DNA from 3 places in the Fictibacillus sp. NRS-1165 genome. Region 3 is predicted to be linked to each of the others. Evidence: predicted binding sites of a transcription regulator. Region 3 holds the regulator's gene; each other region holds the start of a gene.
The links. The regulator LexA, encoded in region 3, represses DNA repair genes until DNA is damaged. The targets are predictions, from matches to a motif close to CGAACATATGTTCG.
Positions count from the first base shown of each region.

Region 1: a site for LexA is predicted at 3,308-3,321, ahead of ABHN01_RS01330 (YolD-like family protein). Genes of this name have one in related genera too.
Region 2: a site for LexA is predicted at 4,422-4,435, ahead of ABHN01_RS09230 (YolD-like family protein). Genes of this name have one in related genera too.

Region 1 covers NZ_JBDPNU010000004.1:23,551-30,820, forward strand. Annotated here, with positions in the region: gene sat (sulfate adenylyltransferase) at 1-105, opposite strand, end outside; gene ABHN01_RS01310 (phosphoadenylyl-sulfate reductase) at 112-843, opposite strand; gene ABHN01_RS01315 (sulfite exporter TauE/SafE family protein) at 1,125-1,886, opposite strand; gene ABHN01_RS01320 (hypothetical protein) at 2,303-2,530, shown strand; gene ABHN01_RS01325 (hypothetical protein) at 2,532-2,909, shown strand; gene ABHN01_RS01330 (YolD-like family protein) at 3,392-3,610, shown strand; gene ABHN01_RS01335 (YkvI family membrane protein) at 3,718-4,749, shown strand; gene ABHN01_RS01340 (APC family permease) at 4,911-6,263, shown strand; gene ABHN01_RS01345 (YecA family protein) at 6,518-7,270, opposite strand, start outside.
Region 2 covers NZ_JBDPNU010000021.1:66,585-73,854, reverse strand. Annotated here, with positions in the region: gene ABHN01_RS09255 (amidohydrolase family protein) at 1-256, opposite strand, end outside; gene ABHN01_RS09250 (GntR family transcriptional regulator) at 325-1,029, opposite strand; gene ABHN01_RS09245 (hypothetical protein) at 1,358-1,747, opposite strand; gene ABHN01_RS09240 (Nramp family divalent metal transporter) at 1,832-3,157, shown strand; gene ABHN01_RS09235 (hypothetical protein) at 3,658-3,858, shown strand; gene ABHN01_RS09230 (YolD-like family protein) at 4,063-4,392, opposite strand; gene lhgO (L-2-hydroxyglutarate oxidase) at 4,946-6,157, opposite strand; gene ABHN01_RS09220 (NAD-dependent succinate-semialdehyde dehydrogenase) at 6,267-7,270, opposite strand, start outside.
Region 3 covers NZ_JBDPNU010000088.1:21,463-28,732, reverse strand. Annotated here, with positions in the region: gene ABHN01_RS24280 (hypothetical protein) at 365-514, opposite strand; gene ABHN01_RS24275 (hypothetical protein) at 696-914, shown strand; gene ABHN01_RS24270 (YkvA family protein) at 1,310-1,687, shown strand; gene ABHN01_RS24265 (glyoxalase superfamily protein) at 1,669-1,863, shown strand; gene ABHN01_RS24260 (hypothetical protein) at 2,008-2,229, shown strand; gene lexA (transcriptional repressor LexA) at 2,827-3,447, opposite strand; gene yneA (cell division suppressor protein YneA) at 3,601-3,879, shown strand; gene ABHN01_RS24245 (YneB family resolvase-like protein) at 3,887-4,543, shown strand; gene ABHN01_RS24240 (DUF896 domain-containing protein) at 4,588-4,827, shown strand; gene ABHN01_RS24235 (iron-sulfur cluster biosynthesis family protein) at 4,933-5,217, shown strand; gene tkt (transketolase) at 5,388-7,270, shown strand, end outside.

The DNA.
Region 1 (7,270 bases), on a different contig from region 3:
ATCAGATAAAGCGAAAGAATCCAGCTCTACTTGCTGTTGAACCGATGACCAGTCATATTCTAGGTTTACCCGATTGATTAATGTTCCGCCGTGAGGCTCAATCATAAGGGATCACTCCTTATTTTTTGAGGTTTTCAGATGCAGACCGCACTCCGTTTTGTTTAAGCCGGTCCAACGACCTGCGCGTAAATGGCTACCGTCGTTAACCGGCAAAGTACAATGAATGCAACCAATACTTGGGTATCCGCTTTTGTGCAATGTATTGTATGGTAATTGGTTTAGGTAAATATAGTCCCATACATCCTCCCATTTCCAATGAATTAGGGGACAAATTTTTATTGATGAGAAACGGTCATCTTTATTAATGAATTGTGTGTTGGCACGAGTCGGGGATTGGTCTCTTCTTAAACCGGACATCCAAGCCTTTTTGGTGTTTAAAATCTTCTCGAGCGGTTCAAGTTTACGCATACTGCAACATAAATCAGGATTTCTTTTCCATAAGGCATCTCCGTATTGTACCGCTTGCTCATCTATTGAAAGGGCAGGTTGGAGCAATTCAATCTGTAGACAAGGATATTTTTGTTTCACGCGATCAATTAACTCATACGTTTCTTTGAAATGGACATTTGTATCAAGAAAAATAACTTTTGCGTCAGGTCGCACCTTGCTTATAAGGTCGAGAATGACCATCCCTTCTGCACCAAAACTGCAGGCATAAACAAGCTCATCTTTAAAGGTTTCATAAGCCCATTTGATAATATCTAATGAGCTGCTTCCGGCGAGGGTATTGTTTATTCTTGTATAGTCTTTGTCCGTAAGATATTTATAGGATAATTCAGCCATCATCGTACCTCCCTCCTTGTAATGTAAACAATTTGCGTTTCATAACATTGATTTTCATTCTTAGTATATTAAGGTTACATGCCTAAAGTTCCAAGCTAGTCATAAAGGATTGACTCAGATTATTTTCTGAACATTTACAGTTGTTGTGCCTTTGCATATCAAAGCTATCACTACACATGTTGATATTCAGGACATTTTGATCAATAACGACGCGATGCTATAGTAACGAAAAAAAAACGAGGCGGAAGGGTCTACGCTTCGATTTTTTCTGATTTTTCCCGTTATAAAAGTTTGATGCCGCTAATCAAGATTAGCAATGCGACAACGGTTCGAAGTGGTCTTGTTGGTACTTTGACAGACAATGTGCTTCCAATCAATACACCGGGTATCGAACCTGTAAGTAGATTCATCACAATAGGATAATTGATGCTACCCACTCCTAAATAGAGTAAGCCAGCAACCGTTACTAACAAAAATGCATGCGCAATATCTGTACCTACTAACTCTGAGCCCTTTAGTTGATAGAGGTAAAGTATCGCAACAGCAAACAATGACCCAGATCCAATGGAGGTAAGGCCTACAATAAAACCCAATAGCATACCAATAAAAATTGTTAATCCTTTTTTTTGTTCAATTGGCATTAATTGCAAACGGTTGGGCCTTAACTTTTTATCGAAAAACATGCGTACAATAATCGATAGGGCAACTAAAATCAAAACATATCCGAGCACATTTTTAATGATTTGATCTTGATTAAACCTGTTGGTATAGTTATTCAGTAGGATGATCGCTACAGTGGCACTTGGAATACTGCCAATAGCAAGAAAGTTGACTAATTGTACATTAACTGTTTTTTGTCTCCAATGTTGTACAGTGCCAAAAAGTTTAGTAATCGAATTGTAGACAAGATCAGTACCTACGGCAATAGAGGGATTGATTCCGGCTATAATTAAAATAGGAGTTAAAAGAGCTGCGCCTCCTACTCCTGTTAAACCTATTAAAAAACCCACAAATAATCCCATAATGATTATCTCTATGCTCATCATTTTCCACTCTCACTTAATTTTTTTCTAAGTAACAACAGATTAGGAGAAAAAGAATTTTCCATAAAATATAGACGTCTTCAAAAGGGTTATAGTCATTGATATATGCCTAGCCATAGTAAAGGGTGTAACTAACATTTATGGATGAATGGAGAAATCCTTTGGTGGACATAAGGGAAATTTAGAGGACTAACAATTCGACGCTCAACAAAGAGCAACCATTCTGTAGAACGGTTGCTCTCTTATGTAGGATAGAAAATGCGCCTGACTTTATTATAAAGCCGTTCAGTCGGGCAGATCTGGTGGCGAGAGAAAGCGGTATAGGAACTAAATCGAACCGAAAGCTAAGCAGATAATTATCAGAAAAATAACAACCAAATTATTCAGATCAACAAAAAATGTAAGGATGAAGTTTTATGAAAAAAATTCTGGCTTGCTTGATTTTGTTAATAGCGATTACAGGTTGTTCTAAAGAGGAAACCAAGCCGGTTTCTAAAGAAGAGAACGTCCCGAGCGCGCAAGCCGCCAAACCTGAAAAAGAAGAATTGACTTTACAAAAACAATTGGATTTTGGTAAACGATTTGACAAATTCAATTTTCACCCTAGATCATTTAAGTATTTAGGAAAAAAAGATTGTTCTTGATATGGACTACCATTTAAGCGGTAAGCTTGTAAAATTCTTATCACAAGGAATTGACTACTCCTTTGTGATTGGTTTCCCCGATGAAACTATGGAAGTCACTTCGCTGGAGCAAACTTTGGCAAAGCCAGGACCATCATTTAAAAAGGGAGACTCACAAAGCAAGGAAATGCATATACAGTTTGTTGAAGAAATACCAAACGAATTAACCCAACCGCAAATAAATGAGTTAGAAAAGAACTTAGAGGGCTATCAATTCGCTGTTTTAAACAGAGAGAACGACTTGGTATTTATCATGGATGACATTTATCTGCGGTCAAAACAGAAAGATCTAAGCAAGGTAATACAAGATGATTTAGGAAAAGTGAAGATAGAAGATTAATGAAGAAAATCCTTCAAATCGGGGCTTTTTTCGAAAGGGAATGTAATTCGGTAACTTCCTAACCGCTGTAGAGAGAAAGGTGCTATTAGGTGCTATCTTACCGACCAACACCTCAACCATTGCAAAGGTCGGTGTGATGGACGGTGCTCATTCCCGCCAGCTATCTACGATCAATCGTTTGAGAGTGTTGTTGTCAAGCATAAAAAGTCGCTATACCAAATAGGTAAACGTTCTGATTTGTGGCTTAAAATGGTTAATTACGCGTATGGTGCTCAATTTGCCGAATATAACTTCCAAGAAAACCTAGTTTTGTTAGAGGGGAAGTTGGATAAGGATTAGGTTTTCATACGGAGAATCGACAGCATAAAGTCGGTTCTCTCTTTATTTTCCAGTTTTCAAGAACGTTTGTTCGGTAATATTATGGAATTAAGGGAGTGGTTTCATTGATATGAGACCGTGGAAAAATGAAATAATGGCAAGGTATGGTTTATACCGCAGCATATTGTGCTTTAAGAGCATACGATTGGACCAATACCAAAATTGAAAGACCGGTGCTTGATGGACAGCAACATGAGGAGATTATCGAAACCATATGCGCAGCAATGGAGTTCGTTAATCTGGTGGAGATATCGTATTCCCGATGGGATGCAATTGAGACATTTACTGGACACGTTTATTATCGTTTTCCGATCTCCTCTTAAAGGGTTTAATGTTTAAAAGGAATGCGTTCCGCTCTCACAGTGCCCTTCTAAAATCCTCGTCCAGGCATACATTTAAACAGAAAGGACGGGCGGAGTTGGAGGGTATGATGGGTATACGGCGTAAACAGATTATTCAAATTGCTGCCACTTATATCGGCACGGTTGTAGGAGCGGGTTTTGCGACGGGAAGAGAGATTGTGGAGTTTTTTACCGTTCATGGTTCTGCCGGTTTTTTGGGGATCTTAATCAGCGGTTTCCTGTTTATTTATCTGGGTACGAAAATCATGCTGCTTGCACGAACAATCGGCGCAGACACTTATGAAGCGTTAAACCGGTATTTGTTTGGGGACCGGATTGCCACAGGAATCAATCTTATCATGTTTATCATGTTGTTTGGGGTCACATCGGTCATGCTGTCAGGGACGGGGGCTTTATTCTCAGAACAGCTTCATCTGCCATTTCATGCAGGGATCATCCTAACGGTCATCCTGTGCTTCATAGTGATGCAAAAAGGAATGGACGGTATTTTATGGACGAATTCGGTTATCGTTCCTGTCATGATTCTGTTTTCGATCATCATTTCGGTATCTATGTTTTTTTCACCTATAGAAGCTCCCCTTATCCGAACGGAAGATTTTACCCGGCATTGGAAATGGCTCTTCAGCCCTTTTACTTATGCCGCGTTTAACTTAACCCTGTCCCAGGCTGTTCTCGTGCCGTTAAGCCGTGAAGCAGAGGATGAGACAGTTATTAAATGGGGCGGATTTATTGGAGGCCTGGGATTAACTTTTATCTTGCTTAACAGCCATTTTGCTCTTTATTTAGTGCCGCAGTCCATACATCATGAAATACCGGTCGCAGAGATCATCAGCAAGCTTGGTGCAATTGTTCATTTTCTTTTTTTGATCGTAGTCTATGGCGAAATTTTCACGACCTTGATCGGCAATTTATTCGGCCTGCTGGAACCGGCAAAACAATACATCAAGCTTTCCTCCAACGTTATACTGTGCCTTTTGATGGGAGGGGGATATTTAATCAGCCTTTTTGGATACTCTTCACTATTGCACTATCTCTATCCGCTCTTTGGACTGATCGGGCTGTTGTATTTGGGAATTACCGCTTTTAAAAAGGGTATCTGAAGAAAGATGGGAAAGCCCTATACTTCTATAATAATATATTTGTATTTTTTTGAATACTATTACTATTTTTGATCGTAGTGACAGATCATCCCGGCTATGATAAGGTTTTTACAAGAAGTCCTTCTAGAGTAGACAAAAATAGTTTGGGAGTGGACAGCAGAGTGAACACAGAAGCAAGTCTCAAAAAAGACATCGGGCTTTCAGTGGCGATGTCTATTGTAATCGGAACAGTGATCGGATCAGGTATTTTTATGAAGCCTGGAAAAGTAATTGAGTATGCGGGCGGCTCCAGTATGGCATTGCTTGCGTGGCTGCTGGGCGGGCTGATCACCTTGGCAGGCGGCCTGACAATAGCTGAAGTAGCCACTCAAATACCGAAAACAGGCGGACTCTACGTCTATATGGAAGAAGTATACGGAAAAGTATGGGGGTATTTAAGCGGCTGGGTTCAGACTGTCATTTACGGACCAGCGATTATTGGGGGCCTTGGGCTGTATTTCGGTTCTTTAATCACAAATCTGTTCGAATGGAATGAAAAGGCTGGCCCCTGGATCGGAATCATAACGGTCGTTTTTTTAGCGGTCATTAACAGTTTCGGCACGAAGTATGGAGGAATTGTACAGAATGTCGCCACGGCCGGTAAACTCCTTCCCATTGTATTAATTATTGTGTTTGGGATTTGGAAAGGAAATGAACAGGTTCTTTCTGCAGGCAGCGGGTTGACTGGTGGTGAGATTAGTATGGGAGCCGCTATACTTGCGACATTATGGGCGTATGACGGATGGCTCATGGTCGGATTTGTAGCGGGTGAAATGAAAAATCCTGCCAAGATCCTCCCGAAAGCCATCATCGGGGGCATCCTCATTGTTACCGCAGCATATCTGCTTGTAAATATCGCGATGCTTCATGTTCTGCCGGCAAGTACGATTGTAAGCCTTGGCGAGAACTCAGCAGGTAAAGCGGCGACTCTATTATTCGGTCAGGTCGGAGGGAAGCTTATTGCCATTGGGATTGCGGTTTCTATCTTCGGGTGTTTGAATGGTAAGATCCTAACATTTCCGCGGGTAACTTACGCCATGGCTCAACGGAAACAGCTGCCGGCATCCCATTTTCTAGCCTCCGTTTCCGAGAAGTTTGGAACACCGATTCCTGCTACAGGACTGCAAGTCGTGTTCGCTGTTATCCTGATGCTGTTGTCTAATCCGGATTATCTGTCAGCCATGGCGATATTCGCTATTTATATCTTTTACATTTTTGCCTTTTTTGCTGTCTTCCTTTTGAGAAAGCGAAACAAAAAGAAGGAGCGGTCGTACAGTGTTCCTCTGTATCCACTTGTTCCAGCGTTTGCGATCATAGGGGCTGGCTACATCGTCATCGCAACGATTATTGATAATCCGAGAGACAGTCTTACAGCTATAGGTGTTACCCTGATTGGATTACCTTTGTATTGGTATTTAAATAGAAGTAAAGGCAAGGATGGAACTGAAGAATCCTTGCACAAACAAGCCAAATAATTGCTTCATCCTTCTGCTCTGCTGATTTTTGTCAGCAGAGCTTTTGGTTTATCGAATAAAAAGGATCGCATCAACAAAAAATAAGATGTAAAAGAGCGGAGGTGAACGGATGCCGATGATCAGGAATCGTTTAGAGCGGGGGCCGATTGCAGGTTCAGAATCCGAAGCTTATGAAAATATAGAAGTTTGCTGCACAGCTTACCGATCATCAAATTCGGGCACATAGAAAGAACCTGCATAAGAGCAGGTTCTTTTTAGTCTGCCAGGTTTTTAAGCTGGCGGTATTTAGAAGAAAGACTGGATGCTGATATCCCATACTTGATTGCGATTTCTGACTGAGTAGCAGGTATGTTCAGGACATCCTTGCACACTCTGTAATGAATAGCAGCCGCATATGGTTCCTCTTTTCGAATCACAAGCTTTTGTTCACTGTTCCATGATTTCCAGATTTTTTCTGCCTCATTGACTATCTCTTCTGTTGCATTCTCTTTAATGTGAGCGAGTATTGGATCATCCTGTCGAGAAATACTGTTGTCCCCAGTCTGTTCCTGTTTTGACAAGAGTGCTTGTAAAGCATGAGGGAAGTTAGTGTTCAAAGCTGTTTTTTGGGGAAACATCCCTTGTAAGCGGCCATTCCATTCACCTTGAGGGATCAAGGCAAAATCAATGTAAAATTCATAATGTTCTCCTGTATAGATGAGGAAACCGACAAGAGCCATTTCTTCTTGCGGAAGAATTTCGCTATTAAATTCAACAGTGTATTCCTTACCGTCCATTACATCCTGTAACAAAAAGGTATTTCGGTTTATGTTAGAATCTATTTTATAAACAGATGGGGAGCTTTTCTCCCAGCTCTTTAGGACATCCATAATTTGCGGCTGCTCTTTCTTTAATTGGTCTTGAAGATAAAGCTCCATCGGCGATTTGCCGTCCTTCATATCAGATTGGAACATCAACCAGCAAACGATCAAATTGGCGTACGTTTGTTCTTGATCTCTGCCAATCTG
Region 2 (7,270 bases), on a different contig from region 3:
CCTCAAGATCCGAACCCGGAGGATCGCCGTTTGGCAATAGCGAATCGGGCCTTGCAGATAAGGAAACCCCCCTTGGGTAATAATTGGGTTCTAAGCTTTTAATTCCGTGTTCCACCACATAATCGCGCCACCTGTCTGGTAAATAGGGGAAAAGAGCCTGTATGGAAGGAACGGCATTATGTACATCACAATCGATTACAGCAGTCTTGGCTTGGCTGCCCAAGGTTTCCTTCTCCAGTGTAATGGCATCATCCATGTTTTTATTCTCCTTTGCTCTATAGTATTTTGTATACATGTATACAACTAAAAACTGCTTTTTTCCTCTTATTTCTGCGCAAATAAAGTAAGTAAATTTTCTTGAGAGGTGGTTAAATGCTGCTTTAAGACGGATACTGCTTCTTCCGTAAAGCCCTTTTTTACGAGCGTAACAATTTCCTTATGTTCTTTTTCCCTATCGATCTTCCACTCTGCTGTTAGCGAATAAGAACGTAACCGGGATATGGTTTCATGAAGTGAATCGATAAAGTGTTGCACTCTTTGGTTTTCAAGAGCAGAGATAATGGTGAGATGGAAACGAGTGTTCATCTCACCCATTTTTACGACATCCCCTTGTTTACGGTACGCTTCCCCAAGTTGGACGGACTCTTCCATTTGTTCGATGATTTTTGTATGTTGGGTCGTTATTCTCCTCAATGCTTCTGTTTCTAAAAGTAGGCGAATTTCGAAGACTTCTTTAATGTCTTGGACCGTCGGGATCGAGACAATAACTTTTCTCCCTGGCAGAAACGTAACTAAATTTTTAGATCCCAATACCCGAATGGCTTCACGGACAGGTGTACGACTCACAGCTAACTTTTCTGCAATCTTGTTTTCGCTTAACAGCTGTCCTGGTATTAAGTGACCTTGTACAATGGCTGTTTTCAATTTTTGATACACGGCTTCACCAAGGGGGATAAACGCTTGAGTGTGATCTAAAGGGTCCAGGTTAAGGTCTTCTGTATAACTCAGTTTAAAAGGGCTGTTCGTCATTGTGAGCTTCCTCCCACCTTTTCTAAATCTGCATTGAATATCTTGAATTCAACAATTAAAATTCCATAAAAAATATTAATATTTGACAATATTGTGAATATAAAATAAACTTTGAGTACAAGTATACAAGACATCACGAGTATTTGCAATGGTTTATGTAAGCGCTTACTACTTCAGTGAAGACGGGTAACTGTCATGATTGCGAAGACGTACTCTAACACCCTGTTTTAGGCAGTAGAAACGTTCGTAAGCTCAGTGTTTTCGTATGTTTAGACGAAAGGGGGTTACAGAAAAGGGGTTGAGGGGTCCAAGTTAGCTTTGTGACCATTCAGTAAAAAGGGATATCGTCAGATATTGAAGAAAAATAAGAGAAGTTATACATCATAATTAAAAATGGTCGTTCCAGACGAAAGGGTACAAGCCAGGCAATGGCTTGACTTAGCGTACATCTATCAATCACTCTTTTTAGAACATACATAGATATTGTAACTTCTTCCTGGTAGTTTCTTTTGCATTCTTGTTTTACCTCTTCTCCATTTTGAAATAGAAAGCAATGAGAATGAACGTAAGGCGTTTCCAGAAGAAGTATAACCTCATATCCAAAACGAACCGTATCTGCATACGATGACCATTTTTGGCTTGCTGAGTTTCTTTCTGGCTCTGTAATTGCCTCTATTTTGTTAATGTAGATTGTAGAGCTGAGTAGGTACAAATTCATTTTAATAACACCCGAAAATTGAAAGCGGTTTCAAGAGTTTGAAAAAAATATGGTTAGAACATCAACTTTAGGAGGATTAGTTGAATGGAAAATCAGCCAAATTCGAATCTTGAGTTATCGCCTGAAACGTCAACCGCATTTCCAGCGAAATCTAGATTACAAAGATTTAAAGAATTATTGGCTTCATTTGGACCGGGCGTTATTGCTGTTCTAGCATGGCTTGGAGCCGGGGACCTCGTTGACTCTTCCATTGCTGGAGCCCACTACGGATATGCTCTCATGTGGGTCCTCGCCCTTTCTTTAATCATTCGTTATGTAATCGTCTCCATCATGTCACGGTACACACTATGTAACGTAGAAGGCCTTACTCTCATACAAGGTTTCAGCCGCCTTCACAAGTTCTATCCTTATTTCCTTGGGGGATATGCCCTCATTATGGGCCATTTATTTAACTCTTACATGATCAAGGGTGCTGCTGAGGGATTAACTCATCTTTTAGGCTTTGGCAATGTCTTTATGTGGGCCATTATTGTCGTTCTTGCTGGTTTTATTCTAATTGGACGTAGTATATATAATACGCTTGAAAATGGGATGAAGTTATTACTCGCACTCAAAACCTTTTGTTTAATTCTGGTAGCCATTATGGCGACACCGGATGTGGGTGCCATTGCAAAAGGAACAGTTGGTTTTAGCATCCCTAAAGACGTTGGTGTATACGGTGCCTTTCTAATGGCGATTTCACTTGTAGGTGCTGTTTCTGGCTCTATTGCGAATTTTATCTACCCATATGGTTTTAAGGAAAAAGGATGGACGAAACCTATTCATTTAAAATTTCAACGTAGAGACTTGTTATTCGCGATTTGTGTGGCTATCGTTCTTGACCTGGCCGTATGGGTGGTTGGAGCGGAGGTATTAAAACCAAACGGTATTCGAATCACTAGTCTTCAAGATCTCGCTCAAGCTCTTGCTGTTCATCTAGGCACTTTCGGATTTGTTGTGTTCTACCTTGGTGTCATCGGCGGGTTATTTAGTAGCGCGGTTGCCTTTGCTACGGTATTTCCGAAAGTCGCGATTGATGGTCTTCATACCGCGAATAAAGAACGTAAGAAAAAATACGGTGACAAACCCCAAAACGATCCATTGTTCAAATGGTTTAGTATGTTTATCCTTATTACTCCGGTCATATGGTCGATTCCAGGTATGCCTGGGTTCGTTAGTTTGGTCGTATTTATAAATATACTATCCGTGGTTGGTTTACCAGTAATATCCGTAGGCCTTCTGATTATGACGAATCAGAAAAAGTCATTGGGGCAGTATGTCAACAAATGGTATGAAAATGTGCTGTTAGTCGCTTGTACCGTTCTTGCCCTTTGGTCCTCTATCAAACTGGCTGTTGATTTTCTAAGTTAAATACCCTGAGAGGTGTCGTTTGGATCATCGTAATTACGTACCACAACCACCGCCTTATGCTAATAAGACGGTGGTTTTTTACTAGTTTTCAGGATGATTAGGATAAGATTGTAACCGGTGACGAATTAACTGAATAAGACATAAAGTACAAGACTTAGATATAGCCAACCATCGCATGGGTGGGACTGAAGCTGTTTACCGTCTCAGTCACATCGAAATTTAGATATACTGGTTCAAAAGCTTATTACCACAGTGGATATGACGCGTATAATAAAAGAGGAAGTCTTTCTTTCTGGCAGGTGACAGGATGGAAGGAAGAAATGGAAAGAACGTTCCGGCACATCCTATAATGCTTATGCTTCCGGAAATTTTCACGTTGGTTTTGAAGTTTATGGTATTGGTCTAATTATTCAAGAATTTTATATCAAACATACAGTTCAATGCACGAAAAACGGAACAATAAAGAGATATTATAAGAAGAGTTAAGGAGGTGTTAACCTTTGTCTTTTTTCAAAGGATTTAAAAAGGTTGATTACATTGTATTTTTTCTATTGTCCTTCGTCCTGTTCACGATGAACGTATTCGGTCCGATGACAGCCGGATTGATAATTAGCGTTATTGTCACTTCACTTGTTACTTCTTTAGTTCTTGGCACGATCACGAATATCATACGAAAATTATTTCGTGTAGCTAGACAGTAAAAAGGAGACCATATCGGTCTCCTTTTGCTATTTTCATCTATGCAGCATTTCTTCTAATAATCGGAATGGTTGTTCAATGTCCGGAATCGATGGCTTTTTGTAGATTAACGCGACTTTCTTTAATCATAAAGGTGTGAATCTTGAGGCCGGATTTTTCAACCTTCAATTCGTAAGGAAAACAGCATCGTATATACGCTGCTGTTTTTAATTGATTCTCACTTCCACTAAATCAGCCAATTTAATTTTGTCGATTTCCCCATGGGAATCCACTATTCGTAGTTCTCTTCTAAAGGTATCGACATAATGGACCTTACCAATCAACAAATGAAAATCCCCGTCTTTAAAATAGGTGAAACACAAGGCTAAATTTTCAGCCATCGCCTCGCAGATGGTTTGTTCTATTAGCTCCATTTGTTGCTGATCGAGATCTGGTTTCGTTTTGTTTTGGTTGTCCCAATCATATTCCCTAAGACTCTTTACATGTTCAGGCATGAACATCCCTTGCCATTTCATCTTCCCTCGATGACGAAGCATATTCATCACCTTCCTGTTTTTATTATAAGCGAATATACGTTCGTGTAACACTGAAAATAAATGACAAATGCAGATAAACCCTTACAAGATTTGTTTTACCAACTCGAAAAATGATATTTAACATTGGAGGTGTTCCACATGAGTAAAAGGACAATATCAATCTTGAAAATGAAAGAACGGTAATGAGGAGGTCATTCCAATCAAAAACATGGAACTCAACGAACTAGTATGTGCTAACAAAATCAGAAATTAACATCTTTGAAGAGAGCCCATTCGTCCAGGTTGTCATGATTATCATGTATACATGGTCGAATTATCGTTCAAAGTACCTTCTTAGATGCGAGGGATTAATTCATTAATTCTGATCCAGGACTTGGAAAGACATAAAAACTCCGAACCTAGAAAGCAGCCCGCACTATCATTATAAAAAACTGAATAAACAGCGGTATTCACAACACCTGTTTATTGTGAACCAGATAGCTCTAGAATAAAAACGGGCATGGATGCCTGAAAAAGGAAGGTCCTCTGACCTCCCCTGATTACCTCTTCTCCTTTATGCAAGTTTGTCTTTAAGCTGGAACCGTGTAGCGAAGTGTTCAACGATCTCCTTTCCAATCTCAAGGGATGCTGTGGCTGCTGGTGATGGGGCATTACAAATATGCAATGACTTTTCCCCTGAAAAGATGGCAAAGTCATCGACCATTCGTCCATCATGCATCAGCGCCTGCGCCCGCACTCCTGCATGAGTAGGTACAATATCCTTCTCCGTCAACTCTGGAATTAATTGTTGTAAGCTACGGAGAAACGCGGTCTTGCTGAAAGAACGCACATATTCTTTCATGCCTTCTTTCATGTTCGCCATGGCCATCTTCCAAAAACCAGGAAAGGTCAAAACCTCCATAAGATCTTTCACGTTGATATCCGTTTTCGTGTAACCCTCTCGCTTAAACGCTAATACCGCATTTGGACCGGCATGGACCTCGCCATTAACCATTCGTGTAAAATGAACACCAAGAAACGGAAAATCCGGATTTGGGACAGGATAAATCAAATGTTTCACTAGGTACCTTTTTTCGGGTATGAGTTCATAATACTCCCCTCTAAACGGTACAATTTTCATACCCGTATTCAAGCCGGACAATTTAGCGATACGATCACTGTGCAAGCCCGAACAATTAATCAGGAACTTCGTTTTAATCGTTCCTTGATCCGTTTCTAGTGTCACCCCTTCTTTTTCCTCCGAAATATTTTCCACTTTTGTACCAAGACGGAGGTCTCCTCCACCTTCCTCTATTATTCGGGCAAACGTATGGGATACCCCCTTGTAATCGGCGATTCCTGTGCTTGGCACACGGATCGCACCCTCGCCTTTCACATGTGGCTCTATCTCCCTTAACTCTTCAGGTGTAATTTTTTTCACGTCCAACCTGTTCTGTAAGCCTCTATCATATAAGTTATCCAAAAGAGGCAGCTCTTTCGGTTGTGTCGCTACAATGACTTTTCCGCATACCTCATATTGAATGCCGTGTTCTTCACAGAATTCGACCATGGATGTACTGCCCTGACGGGCAAAACGAGCCTTATAACTACCGGGGTTGTAGTATATCCCCGAATGGATGACCCCGCTATTATGCCCCGTCTGATGATGAGCTAATTTCTTTTCTTTTTCAATGATAGTGATCTTTGCACCTGGGTATCGCTTTGTAAGCGCATAGCCTGTAGATAAACCTACAATCCCTCCCCCAACAATGGCAAAATCGTACATTTTGATTTCTCCCCTTTTTGAGATAAATTCTCTCTACCATTAACGGATAGATCCTACAAAACAGGGATAAGGGGCAAAGGTTCCATGAACGTTTTGCCCCGGCCATCTCTTAATGTATCTGGATCTTCATGGAGAGATACTTCTCCTCTAAATAGTCTTTAATCCCTTGATGGCCGCCTTCTCTTCCCATTCCGCTCTCCTTTATCCCGCCAAATGGTGCCTGAGCAACGGTAGGAATCGCATCGTTCAACCCAATAATGCCAAATTCTAAAGCTTCTGAAACCCTTACTAAACGACTCGCATTCTGTGTATATAAATAGGCCGCTAAACCATATATGGTATCATTGGCGAATTGAATTACCTCTTCCTCTGTGTCAAAAGGGATGATTGGCGCAACAGGTCCGAATGTTTCCTCATTTGTAATGCGCATATCGTTTGTTACGTCACCTAAAATGGTAGGTTCATAGAACAAGCCCTGCGATAATTCACCTTCTAGTCTTTTACCACCGCAAAGAAGTTGTGCTCCTTTGGCAATAGCATCCTGTACATGTTCTTCTACTTTTTCGATACCATCCTGACTGACAAGTGGCCCTACTTCAGAACAAGGATCTAGACTATTTCCAACTTTAAGGGCTTTTGTTTTTTCCACAAACAATGCTGTGAACCGTTCCATCACAGAACGCTGAACATAAATCCGGTTGGCGCAGACACAAGTCTGTCCAGTGTTTCTAAATTTGCTTGCAACAGCGCCAGCCGCCGCTTCTTCAAGATCGGCATCTTCAAAGACGATGAACGGTGCATGCCCGCCAAGCTCAAGAGATAACCTTTTCAGTTGAGGAGCTGATTTACTCACCAATATTTTCCCTACCTCAGTAGAGCCAGTAAAAGAGATTTTCTTGACGATCCGATTTTCAAAAATTTCGTCTGAGATCTGGCCCGTATCTCCGGTCACTACGTTTACGACCCCATTTGGAACTCCCGCCATTTCAACCAATTTGCTAAAGGCAAGTGCACTGATAGGGGATTGTTTAGCCGGTTTAATAATCCCCGTACAACCAGCGGCCATTGCCGGACCAATCTTTCGAGTCATCATTGCAAGCGGGAAATTCCAAG
Region 3 (7,270 bases):
TTACCTATTTTAAGATCTTTATATTTTTGTTTTTCCATGCTGTCCCTCATATAAGCACCTCACTATAACAACCACTGGGAAAGTGGTGGGTCATCTTCTTGTCCTGCTTTATCTTTATTCAATAAATGATAAAGTAAATCCTTATTAAAAAGGAATTTCTTAATCGTTCGACAGAACTTGTGAATACAGGATATGTTCCGCACACTAGTTCATCCTTGGGAACGTGAACAATTAAGATTCAAAACCCTTGATACCGGGGTTATTGTTTTTGTGTTTTACACTAACTTCATTTTCATTTTATCCGATACATTGCTTAAACAAGATCGGCTTATTCAACAGTACGTCCCACGAGCGGGCGTGATTGTTATTCTTGATTGTCTGCTGTTTTTGATTCTAGGTTAGATCTGTCCATTGACTCAGTATACTTTTCTTTATTTCCAGGTTGATTTTCATCCGTCCGTGTATTCCATATACTATATTTGATTGTATTTGGAGAATCTCCATTTTTTTCCATTTTTAAACCACCTCCATTTAATATAGTTACAAAAAAAAATAAAACTATACTTCAATAAAGTGGTTTCATTTGTATTCTAATCAGTGCATGAAAAGGGATCATAATTTGAGCCGAAACCTTATTATTTCTTACATACCTTACTAATTGTTGGTTACATTAACAACAAGCGGAGGTGAACAAAATGGCTGATAAAAAAGATAAAATTGAGGAAAACGTACGAGCACAGCTCGGTGGCATGGGTCTATATGGAACAACCAGCAATGAGGAAGTAGCAGGATACCGGGCTTCGGGAGATATTGAAAATGCCGGTCAGCTCGATAAGGGTTTTCAAAAAGAACCGGGCAATGAGGGTGAAACGGCATCTTTCTCTACTGAACAGCAAAGAGAAAATGAGGTATAAGTAACTTGCTTTCTAATTGCTTTTTAGAGCGTTTGGGTATATTTAAATGTCCTTTTTCTTCTATAGCATAAAAAAAGGCCTGGCAGCAGTTAAATGCTTCAGGCCTTCTTTTTTTATTTATCCACTTATAAATTTGTTAAATGAATTGATAAACTAAGCTGCCGATTAAAATATTGCAGCTGAAGCAGTTCATCCCATTGTATGATATATTTAGTTTTAGTAATCCAGTCATTCGTGGGATTAGCCCACTGACCGCCATTTCAAACAACTCTTTTGATAACCGGTGAGATGAAGATTCATCAGACGAATTCCAGCCTGACAATCTACATAAAGTACATTTTAAATTAGATGAAATTCTTATCAAATCCCGCCTGTCGATTTTATAAGGAGGGCAAATGAAGACAATAAAGGCTTGGGCAAGAAAGCTAAAACAACAATTATTAACTCTATATTTGGCCTGCAGGGATAATAGAGTACCTTGGTATGCTAAAGTATTTACTGCATGTGTAGTAGCTTATGCATTCAGTCCGATTGATTTAATACCTGATTTTATTCCGGTTTTAGGTTATTTAGATGATGTAATTATAGTACCGTTGGGAATAATGTTAGCCTTAAAGATGATTCCCGAAGATGTCCTTAACGAATGTGAAATTAAAGCAAAAGATTTTAACGAAGATAACAGACCTGAAAATTGGTTTGTTGCTATTCTCATCATCATGATCTGGCTAGCGCTAATCTTGTGTATTGTTTTTAAATTGACTATAACTATTTAACAGCTGCACTCAGAATCGAAGTCGAAAATATCAGGTTATTACATTCTCATCTGCTTGCGAAGAAATACAAGTATGCTCGTCCTGGAATCCAAACTACGCCATGGAACACTCAAGAGCGGTGCATGAATGACCCATTCGGAAATCGTATAGTGTTTTTTGAGAGCATCCAAAAATAGTGAGTACTGTGTAAGACTTGATGAATATTTGCCTTGGGAAAGAGGGAACAGGACAAAAATTGATTAAACTCCATCTTTGTCCATTGCGCATCGATTGGTCATTGCATCCTATAGAGTATCAACTATCTACAAGGAGGTAAACTATTGTCACCTCGAACAAGGGATGTAGTCGTTATTGTGTTCGAGAGCGCTTCAACAACAAGACGATTTCGAATTGTTGATTTTGCGGTCATCGGAAGTGCAGGGCCATGCAGGGAGTTTCTGCGAAGAGGGGAAGATGTCGTTCATGCCGAAAGTTGTCTTCTAAGAAATAATTTTCGGATTGTTTTTGAAAGTTCAAATGTGCTGCTTTTCATCCGAAGGTAATCGTATAGAACATGGTTTCTGACAGTGAAGCCTGGAGAGCGATAATGATTCCTTCTTTAACGGCTCGGCGCGATTCTTTAATTAAAATGGTTTTTTTTCGATTAACATGGCGGTACCAATCACAGGATCTCCAACCAATTCTCCCATTCACCAAATGATTGGCCGGATGGCAAGAATGTTGGAGCCTCTTTCGTAAAAGAGGCATAATGACTGGACTATTAGCAGGTAGTCCAACTTATGCCCTTGCAGAATCTGACGCTTATAGGTCACCGCAGGCAGACTATGGACGGGTATGGACTTGCGGAGAAGTCGATAAGTGAGCGGATCAAAACCGCTGGCACTTCCGAGAATCGCAATAATCTTACTTTTTTCTAGTGAACATAGCCCCTTGCGAGAGAATAGAGAGATGATAGAGCACCATCTATATTTTGGAGGTTTTTGTTAGCAATAAGCTCAAAGTATTTCCGAAAGGTCTGGTTCTTAGCTGCCCTTGTTCTTAGCTGCCCTTTAGATGTAACCGGAACGGTAAGTGAAAAGAAAACGGGTGAACAAAATGAGCACCGCAGGCGAGATCGCCCGTGGTGCTTAATTTGTTTCTTATTGAAGGGTACGGTAGACTCCAATTACTTTTCCCAGGATGGTGACGTTTGGAAGCAGAATCGGAGCAAGCGCTGAATTCTCCGGTTGAAGGCGGATGTGATCTTTTTCTTTAAAGAACCGTTTAACGGTGGCTTCGTTTTCTTCCGTCATCGCTACGATAATGTCACCGTTTTCAGCAGTGGGCTGCTGTTTGACGACGACGAGGTCCCGGTCATAGATACCGGCTTCGATCATACTGTCTCCTTCGACAGTTAACATAAAAACATTATCGTCGCCAACTACATGTTCGGGCAATGAAAAATACTCATCCACATTTTCAATGGCTGTTATCGGGGAACCTGCGGTAACTTTACCGATGATCGGTACATTCACGGAACGCGTTTTCGTTATGATCTGTTCGGAGTCGAGGCCTAGTACTTCAATCGCTCTCGGTTTGGTAGGGTCTCGCCTGATGAGCCCTTTTTTTTCAAGCCTGGATAGATGGCCGTGGACAGTGGAGCTGGATGCCAGTCCAACCGCTTCTCCGATTTCCCGTACTGATGGGGGATAACCCTTTGCATTCACTTCTTCTTTAATAAATTCCAGTATATCAATCTGCCTTCTGGAAAGTTTTGTCATGATTACACCTCATTCACTGAATACTCTTGAAAAAAGTATAGCATGCAGGAACAAGATATACAAACATAAGTTCGAAAAAAACTCTTGTAAAGAACAGGTGTTCCTATTATAATAACAATTAATAAGAACACACATTCGTAAGGGGGATTTATGTTGAAGGGATTTTCACCAGTATTTATACTAATATCTATTGTTGCAGCAGGGTTTATTATGTTCGCTTATCAATCACATGCAGAAGGATCCAAAGAATATATGGAGATCACAGTGGAAAAAGGAGATTCACTATGGGAGATTGCAGAGGAATACACCAAGAGCAAAGGCTCAAATTGGGAATTTGTAGAGTGGGTTGAAAAGAACAATGCGATTCAGGCAGGGACGATCACTCCTGGCCAGAAATTAACGATACCGATCAAAGCAGATAAAGACAGGTGAAATAAAATTGAGATCGATCATTTATTGCAGAGTAAGCACGGATAACGAGGAGCAGACTGCCTCCTTATCCCGACAGGAAGAGGAATTGAGACAACTTGCAGTAAGGCATGGATTTGAAATTGTGTCAGTCATCAAGGAAAGAGAAAGCGGATACAGCTTAGAGAGAGAGGGTCTCTTTGAGATGATCGAGCGGGCGCAGGCTGAAGAATTTGACGTTCTCCTCATAACCGATGATACCCGCTTGGGCAGAGGGAACGCTAAAATCGTACTCCTTCATGAACTTCAAAAAAGAAACATTAAGGTATATACATACAGCAGCCAGGGGGAATACCAGCTCTCTGAAGCAGAATCCATGGTGCTTGAAATCGTAGCTGTCGTAGAAGAATATCAGCGCAAGCTTCATAATTTGAAAATTAAAAGAGGGATGAAAAAGGCCGTTCAGAGAGGCTATAAACCGCAACATAACTTAAAGAATATCCATCATGGGGGAAGAGAACGGAAACAGCTTCCGATTGAAGAAATCATACGTCTCAGACATATGGATCTTACATTTTCCGAAATTGCTGTAACATTAAAGGGGTTCGGTTATGAAGCATCGAAAGCAACCGTTCACAGAAGGTATAAGGAGTATTTAGAAAGTGCTCCGACTGGAAACTCTACTTAATATTCGTTACGATAGGCATATCGAAGAAAAAGGAGAGGTGCTCCATGCTTACACCAGATAAACTGCAACGTATAAATTTTCTTGCTAAAAAGTCAAAGCTAGAAGGTTTGTCTACAGAAGAAGCCCAAGAACAAAAGCAACTAAGGGAGGAGTATCTGAAAAACGTCAGATCTTCTTTTCAAAATAGATTGCACTCACTTAAAATTATTGACCCTGAAGGCAATGATGTGACCCCGCAAAAGCTGAAAGAAAGCAAAAAAAGCCAGAATAATATCAAACATTAAGAGAAGAGCCTGATTTCTGTAATATGAAATCAGGCTCTTTTGTTGTTGCAAAATTCTGAATATCGTATATACTGTTATATAACAACGATGAAAGGGGAGAACAAATTGGCCTTTTCAATAACGGATTCTGTTATCAGATTATATAGTGAAATCGACTTAAATGAGGGTGAGGCACTCCGGTTATACGCACGGTACGCCGGCAGTGCAAGCAATGGAGGATACGCCTTGGGAATCAGCCCTGCACAGCCTGGAGATGGGGATCGAATACAGGAAGTAAGCGGATTGAAATTTTTTGTGAAGCCGGATGACCAGTGGCTGGTAGATGATATGAAACTGGATTATGACGAAGGAGAAGATATCTTCTATTGTGAGTTTCCGGCGTTAAACTAATGTAAACCTGTATTATAACAAAAAAGTTATAATACAGGTTTCTTTGTTTGTATCAAAGATTCATTTTATGGGACACTATTGATGGGCATTGTGCTTGTATAAAATGCTCAATATGTTTATGATGGTATCGAGAAATCTTTTACATATGTAGATGAAGGGATGATTAAATAATGTCTACTGCTTCAATTGACCAATTATCTATCAACACTATCCGTACTTTGGCTATAGATAGCATTGAGAAAGCCAAATCGGGACACCCGGGCATGCCGATGGGTGCCGCGCCGATGGCTTACAGTCTTTGGACGAAATTCATGAACCACAATCCAGAAAATCCGGAATGGTTTAACCGTGACCGTTTCGTGTTATCTGCAGGGCACGGATCCATGCTCCTATACAGCTTGCTTCACCTTTCAGGCTATGACCTTTCCATGGAAGACTTAAAGCAATTCCGTCAGTGGGGAAGCAAAACCCCTGGGCATCCTGAGTACAAGCATACAGCTGGAGTGGATGCAACAACGGGACCCCTTGGACAAGGGATCGCGATGGCAGTAGGTATGGCAATGGCAGAACGCCACCTTGCTGCAACATACAACAAAGACGGCTTTGAGGTTGTTGACCACCATACGTATTCCATCTGTGGAGACGGAGATTTGATGGAAGGTGTATCCGCTGAGGCTGCTTCTTTGGCTGGCCATCTTGGTCTGGGCAAACTCGTAGTCCTATATGATTCAAATGACATCTCACTGGACGGGGATCTGCATCTTTCTTTCTCCGAGAGTGTAGAAGACCGTTTTAAAGCTTATGGATGGCAAGTTCTTCGAGTAGAAGACGGAACAAACCTGAAAGAGATCGAAAATGCAATTGCTGAAGCGAAGAAAGATACAGCACATCCGACACTGATCGAAGTTAAAACCGTGATCGGTTATGGTTCCCCTAACAAGTCCGGTAAGTCCGCATCACATGGTGCGCCTCTTGGATCTGATGAAGTAAAGTTGACTAAAGAAGCGTATAACTGGGTATTTGAAGAAGACTTCTTCGTGCCTAAAGAAGTAAGAGAACATTTTGCTTCCATTAAAGAAGAGAGCAAAAAGAAAGAAGAAGAATGGAACGAATTGTTTGCCCGATATGAAAAAGAGCACAGCGAAGCTGCTACACAGCTGAAAATGTCAATTGAGAACAAGCTTCCTGAAAACTTTGACACAAACCTTCCGGAATTCGATAAACCGATCGCGACGAGGGCTTCTTCTGGTAAAGCATTGAATGCATTTGCGCAAAACATTCCATGGCTATTCGGAGGATCTGCTGACCTTGCAGGTTCCAACAACACGATGCTTACCGGTGAAACAAACTTCAGCCGTGAAGATTATAGCGGACGAAACATCTGGTTTGGAGTAAGAGAATTTGCGATGGGTGCAGCTGTTAATGGGATGGCCCTTCATGGAGGACTAAAAGTATTCGGTGCAACGTTCTTCGTTTTCTCTGATTACTTGCGTCCGGCCATCCGTCTTGCTTCCATCATGAAGCTGCCTGTAACGTATGTGTTTACACATGACAGTGTAGCTGTAGGTGAAGACGGCCCTACTCATGAACCGGTCGAACAGCTTGCATCATTGCGTGCAATGCCTGGTCTTTCTGTCATTCGTCCTGCAGATGCTTATGAGTCAGTTGCTGCATGGAAGCTTGCACTTGAAAGTGTGGATCAGCCAACAGCGCTTGTTCTTACGAGACAAAATCTTCCAATCCTGAACGGGACGAAAGAAAGTGCTTATGAGAACGTTAAAAAAGGTGCTTATGTGATTTCTGAAGCTGAAGGGACTCCTCAAGCACTATTGCTCGCTTCTGGGTCTGAAGTGAGTCTGGCCATTGAAGCACAAAAACAATTGAAACAAGATGGAATTGAAACTTCCGTTGTTTCTATGCCCTCTTGGGATCGTTTCGAGCAGCAATCTGCAGAATACAAAGAGAGCGTTCTTCCTTCATCTGTAAGAGCGAGACTTGGTATTGAAATGGCAGCCTCTCAAGGGCTTCACAAATATGTAGGTTTAGATGGCGA